Desulfomonile tiedjei DSM 6799: one gene and its partner. The protein of the gene in region 2 interacts with the protein of the main gene of each other region in a pairwise test. Links are inferred from orthologs where the notes say so. Each region holds a gene or a part of one and is shown on either strand. Other genes may lie near its edges.

The links.
Region 1: the proteins of hflK (region 2) and ftsH interact in binary tests that used the Escherichia coli proteins (3 or more experiments, as listed by UniProt). The link is inferred for Desulfomonile tiedjei DSM 6799 from one-to-one orthologs.

Annotation. Positions count from the first base shown.
Region 1 is NC_018025.1:109,509-112,764, forward strand. Bases 1-2,928 are described here. They hold ftsH (ATP-dependent zinc metalloprotease FtsH), read right to left. Parts: upstream 2,461-2,928; coding sequence 541-2,460; downstream 1-540. Other genes in these bases: folP (dihydropteroate synthase), read right to left, coding at 1-352; DESTI_RS00485 (zinc-dependent alcohol dehydrogenase), read left to right, coding at 2,683-2,928. Also shown: more of DESTI_RS00485, read left to right, coding at 2,929-3,256. UniProt on the Escherichia coli protein: Acts as a processive, ATP-dependent zinc metallopeptidase for both cytoplasmic and membrane proteins. Plays a role in the quality control of integral membrane proteins.
Region 2 is NC_018025.1:4,388,151-4,391,374, forward strand. What follows is about bases 27-2,922. They hold hflK (FtsH protease activity modulator HflK), read right to left. Parts: upstream 2,053-2,922; coding sequence 1,000-2,052; downstream 27-999. Other genes in these bases: hflC (protease modulator HflC), read right to left, coding at 112-996; DESTI_RS18660 (IS701 family transposase), read right to left, coding at 2,237-2,922. Outside these bases: DESTI_RS18645 (B12-binding domain-containing radical SAM protein), read right to left, coding at 1-21; more of DESTI_RS18660, read right to left, coding at 2,923-3,224.

The DNA of each region.
Region 1 (3,256 bases), 4.3 Mb from region 2 along the record:
TCTGTGCCCCGGCATTAAAGGCAGTCTCAGCTACGTTTTTTCGACGAGTATCGATCGAGATCACTGCATCGGGTCGTGAGCGGATGATTTCCTCGATCACCGGTATAGTTCTTCGCAGTTCTTCGGTCTCATCGACGTACGAAGATCCCGGCCGGGTACTTTCACCACCTATGTCCAGGATGTCTGCTCCGTCGTCGAGCATCTTGAGAGCGGATGCAACAGCGTCGCGCCTTTCATAGTGGACTCCGCCATCAGAGAAGGAATCCGGGGTGGTGTTGATCACACCCATAACGAGGGTACGATTTCGTGCATCAAGAATGGTTCGCGGCAAAGGAATGAAGAGAGGATCCATACGTCCACCCGGCATATTGGATATGAAAATCCCCGATGCGCCTGCATCGAGGATCTATTTTCGTGCCAATTTGCTTTCAAAGTCAGACGAAAATCCCCTCTAACCTCCCTTCATTAAAGGTGGAATGGGGGGATTTTGAACGCCAATTGGCATCAATCATCAGATCGTTTCAAAAGAAAGAAGCCGATCTATGCTTTTTCCGGCCCAGCGGCAGGGGTACCGCTGACTATGACTTTTCCGTCATCGAGAGATACCTGGACACGGCCCCTTTCCTCATCTTGCTTGGTTTCTTGAAGAGGCGGGGTCACATCGGGCAATTTCTTGCCTTGAATAAGGCTCTCGATCTCATTGGCATCGAGGGTCTCGCGTTCGAGCAGTGCCTCTGCTATTCGCTCCAGCACCTCTTTGTTCTCTTCAAGGATTTTTCGAGCAATTTTGTAATTTTCAGTGACGATGCGTCTAACTTCATCATCCACCTGAACAGCAGTATGCTCGGAATAGTCTCTGTGCCGGGCAAATTCTTTGCCGAGAAAGATCTGTTCTTCCTTTTGACCGAAGGTGAGGGGCCCCAATGCGTCGCTCATGCCCCATTCGCAGACCATTTTTCGTGCCAACTCCGTTGCACGTTGAATATCGTTTCCCGCGCCCGTGGTCATGTGTTCCAGGAAGATCTCCTCTGCAGCCCTACCCCCCATGAGAACCGCTATCTGGCTCAGGAGATAGTCTCTGTCATAGGTGTGCCGGTCATCCAACGGCAACTGCTGGGTAACGCCCAGTGCTCGGCCTCGAGGAATAATGGTTACCTTGTGAATCGGGTCGGTCCCCGGCATCATACGAGCCACATAGGCGTGACCCGCTTCATGGAATGCCGTATTCCGTCGCTCTTCCAGGCTTATCACGAGGCTCCTGCGTTCGCCGCCCATGAGCACTTTATCTTTTGCGAATTCAAAATCCGCCATTTCAATCTGGTTCTTGTTTCTGCGAGCAGCATTCAGAGCAGCCTCATTGACCAGATTGGCAAGATCTGCACCGGAAAATCCCGGAGTGCCTCTGCTGATGGTCTCCAATTCTACATCCGTTGCTATCGGAGTCTTTTTCGTATGCACTTTCAGGATAGCAGTGCGCCCACGCACGTCGGGCGGAGGAACCACAACCTGTCGGTCGAATCGTCCCGGTCTGAGCAGTGCCGGGTCCAGTACGTCGGGCCGGTTGGTCGCGCTGATTAGGATTACCCCTTCATTGGTTTCAAATCCGTCCATTTCCACCAGGAGCTGGTTGAGGGTTTGCTCACGTTCGTCGTGGCCGCCTCCGAGTCCTGCTCCACGATGACGTCCCACAGCGTCGATTTCATCTACGAAAATAATGCAGGGCGCGTGCTTCTTACCTTGTATGAAAAGGTCTCGCACCCGGGATGCACCCACACCGACAAACATTTCCACGAAATCCGATCCTGAAATGGAGAAAAACGGCACACTCGCCTCGCCGGCAACAGCTTTAGCCAGCAAGGTCTTTCCGGTGCCCGGTCCTCCCATGAGCAGCACGCCCTTGGGAATTTTTCCACCCAGTCTCGTGAACTTCTTGGGATCTCTCAGAAAATCGATAATTTCTTTGAGTTCCTCTTTTGCCTCTTCCACACCGGCTACATCCTGAAACGTTATCTTGTTTTGTGACTCCGAAATCAGGCGGGCTCTGCTTTTGCCGAAACTCATGGCTTTTCCGCCACCCGCTTGCATCTGGCGCATGAAGAAGACAAAAATCGCTATGAGAAATATCATAGGCAGCCATGAAATTATGGCTGTCAAATACCAGGGATTGTCATCCTCGGGCATAACCTGAACGTCAACCTTATGCTTCATCAAAGTAGGGATCAGATCGGGATCCGAAGGAGCAAGTGTTTTGAAATTGCCGCTCCCGTCAACATACATCCCTTTTATCCGGTTCCCCTGAAGAGTCACCGATTTGATAGCACCCTGATCGACATCCTGTCGAAACTGGCTGTACGTTATATCTTTGTGAGTAGACTTGGTCTGGTTAAACAGATGGAACAAAAAGATCATTACCAAAAATATAACCAGCCATAGGCCCAAGTTCTTGTATATGCCGTTCAAGAATATGCTCCGTTCACTTGTCTGAGATTACTAACCCAATATAACACGAAAATTTAGGTCGGGCAATCTGCCGGCCTCATTAATTAAGAATGTGCGAGGACACTTGTATTGTCAAGTTTCGCCGCCGCTTTAAAGCTCTATTTTCCCATTGCTCGTTCTTGACAAAACCTTCCCGGCACATTATCAACCAGAGCGGTTGGAATCATGGGGAGAGAGGCTATCATGAAAGCACTGGTCGCCAACGTAGGGGTCAAGAATGAAGCATGGTACAGAGTTAAGACCAAATTCTTGCGCAATATCGAGTCCCCCGCCGCAATTAGCCTTGAGTTGATTCAAACCGCCGAACCTGCCAATCCTGCGCCCCACTGGATCAAAATAAGATCCATTTATTCCGCTATATCGGATTTCGATGAAGCGCTTTTTATCCGCAATGACTGGCTGGCTCTGTCCGGTTTTCTCTCGTTTCCCTTTGTACCCGGGTGCGAGAATATAGGAATTATAACGGAAATCGGCCAACAGGTCCAGGGAGTCGAGTTGGGCGAACGGGTTGTGGTGAATCCGGTTATCGCATGCCAGGCACGAGGAATTACCCCACTGTGCGATCCGTGCAGCTCAGGCAACTATTCCATGTGCCGCAATTTCTGGGGTCCGTTTCCAGGACCGGGGATGATGATTGGAGCCTGCAAGAACACTTCCGGTGGATGGGCAGATTCATTCCTCGCACACGAATCTCAGGTCCGGACAATTTCTCGATCTGTGGAAACCGACCAAATGATCATGGTTCCGGAGTTTGCCC
Region 2 (3,224 bases):
ATACACAAGTAATGCTTTCATTGTTAACTCCTTACCGCTGACTAATTCGTTGAAGTAGATCGTTTTATAAGAGATTCAAATAAAGCCGGTGCGACAAGGCGCCACTCAATTCTATTTTTGTCCTTTACCCGGTAATTGCTTGAGTTGTTGACCGAGCGGAGAGTCAAAATACTTAAGCAATTCGGAATCAGGCCGCAACATCAAAGAAGTTTCTGTTCCGAAAATCTTTTTGTACGCTTCAAGATGCCTTGTGAAAGAGAAGAAATTCTCGTCTTTTCCGTACGCATCTGCATAAATTGCAGTAGCTTCTGCATCCCCTTCTCCGGATAAGACTTCGGATTGCCGGTACGCTTCCGCGAGAATTATCTCCTTCTCTTTGTTGGCGTTTGCGCGGATTTCCTTTGCTTTCTCCTCACCTTCAGCCCGGTAACGTTTTGCTATCCGCTCACGTTCGGCTTTCATGCGGGCGAACACGCTATTTTGTACCTCTTCCGGTAAATCGACACGTTTAATACGGACGTCAATTACCGAAATACCAAATTTCGACGCGACATCGGCGGTGCCAGCCGTTACGTGGCGCATGATCCGTTCGCGTTCCTCTCGGATGAAATCTTTGAAGAAATGATTTGCGATTTCCTGTCGCAATCGCGCTGAAATAATATCATTCATCCGCGCAATTGCTCCCTGATAATTCTGGACTGTCTGATAGAAAATCAGTGGGTCTTCGATTTTCCAGCGTGAGACGGTGTCGACCGTGAGTCGCTTCTTATCGAGCGTAATGTATTCCGCAGGCCTTGCTTCTGCCACAAGGATTCGTTTGTCCAGTAAAATGAGATCCTGAATGAGCGGATACTTGAAGTACAATCCCGGCTGACGAATAATGCGCATGGGCTTTCCGAACTGCAGGATCATCCCCTGCTCACCTTCAGAGATGACGAAAGCCGATTGAGCCAGGACCACCAAAATTATGATTATGGCGAGTACTACTCTGATCATGTCCTAATTGCCTTTCTTTTCCGTCGACTTTTCTTGGTCGGCGGGACTGGACTGCATCATCGCAGCACTGGGGGGCGTAAGCGGAAGAACAGGCAATACTCTGGAACTTCCATTCTCCATTATGTACTTCTTGGTTCCAGGAAGGAACTGCTCGGCGGTTTCCAGATAAAGGCGCTCTCGCGTGACACTCGGCGATTTCACGTATTCCCGCAGGACAGTCGTGAACCTTTCTGCATCGCCTTTTGCACGGATAACACGCTGCGCTTTGTAGGCTTCAGCTTCGCGAATGGTTTGCTGCGCCTGACCTCTGGCTTTGGGGATGACGTCTTCTCTGAATCCTTCAGCTTCTTTTATCAGGCGTTCGCGATCTTCCCAGGCTCGAACAACATCATGAAATGCCTCCTGCACTTGAGCAGGAGGATCGACCACGAGAAGTCGTGCCTGAGTAACCTTCAGCCCTGTATTGTACGAATCGAGAAGTCGTTGCAGGTATGTCTCAACCTTCTGCTGAATCTCAAGGCGGCCCTCTGTCATCGTATGATCGATGGTGTTTTCCCCGACGACTCCACGAAGCGCCACTTCAGCAGAGGTCTTCAGCGCATTTTCGGGGGCATCGGCACCGAACAGGAACTTGACCGGATCTTGGACCAAGTATTGAACAAACAGTTGAACATCCACTATGTTTTCGTCACCAGTCAGCATGAGCGATTCCACGGGAACAGTCCGCGTCCTGTTGCGGTCGGACCTGAACCCGATTTCTGCACGCCGGACCTTGGCAATATCCACAACAGTATGGGACATGAAAGGTTTAGGCAGCCGATATCTTAATCCTGGATCGGTGATGGAGTGCACTTCTCCGAACATGAGGACCACGCCTTTTTCGCCGGGTCCCACGATATAAATGCCCGAAGCAAGATATACAAGGAAAAGAATCAAAATAAAAAAGAAAAGTCCGCGGCCTTTCAGGAACCGGTCCATTAAAGCTCTGAAATCTTCTACGCCGCGTTGTAGATCGCGCACAGGGTTAGGATCTTCTCTCGGCCTGAATTGGTCCATTGTCCCTCCTTTGAACCACCATCCCCCTTTTATAGTTCATGACCGATGGGAAAGCAAATATCTCGTACCTTCGTTCCCAAGGGTCTGATATAACAAAATCAGGCAACGATCCGACTTGACGCTCCACAGATCACGGATGAATACTGGTGCGACTTCTAATACCATTTCGCAGTTATGCATATATCTATAGTTTCGCGATTCTTGCATGGTCGAGTCCGCGCGTGGAGCGCGGGCCGTTGAGTTTTTCGAACTTATTGATTCGGCTGGCTTTCGAATAAATTCTCAGCGAGAAATGACTCCTTCGAGCTGCTGCCAGCATGTCTGAAAAGGTGAACGACTTTTTCCGGCAGTACCAGGGAGCCGGGTCGGCAACGAGGTTCTTTGCAGTGACGAATTGCCCAACGAACCAAAGCACTACAAAGCAGTAGGCCCAGTAAGCAAACATAGGGGCACGGGTTACCGAGGTCTCTTTCCGACACTGAGGTTCAGCCGCACCCAGGAGGTTCTTGGTCTCTCGATTGGTCATCTCAATGCTAAAGCGTGCAGCGTAGCGCTCGATAATCTGCTGTGGTGCAGCCTGAGGGTCCGTATCGAAAAACACCATATTGGCATGGTGGCCGGCCGGGTCATGGCACAACACGATCGAAAGAGGCTGTTGCCCTGCGCTATGATACCATAGCGCCGTGAACTGATGTATCAGGAGCTTAGTTTGTTTTCCATAGCAGAAGACCCTAATCTCATTCCACCCCAGATTGGGGTCCTGGAACATCGTTTCCAGGGAGGGCAGTCGAGCGCCTCTCTTGCGAGGTCTGCCCATCACTGTAAATGGAGCAGGTTCCAGCACAGCGAACAAAGCTGCATCCTTTCTCAGCCTCCCTGTAATGTGCACATTCTTGGGTCGTGCTTTGAGGATGGTATCGCAGCAGTATCCCAGGTCGAACACAATTCTCAGTCTTTCTCCCTCTTGGAGCCATGAATGAGTCAGATTTATAAGATCCAATCCAAGTTCGGGTTTTGTCTTGTAGGGCAGGCTCTTGGGATTAAACTTGGCCTTTGGCGGCCACCAAAGGCGGGCAGCGTATGGCAGACAAAACATGCGATCGCTGATGCCGGGAAGGCGAATCGCCAGTCCTATGATGACAAAGCACACTCCATACCCCTTTTGCTTAGTA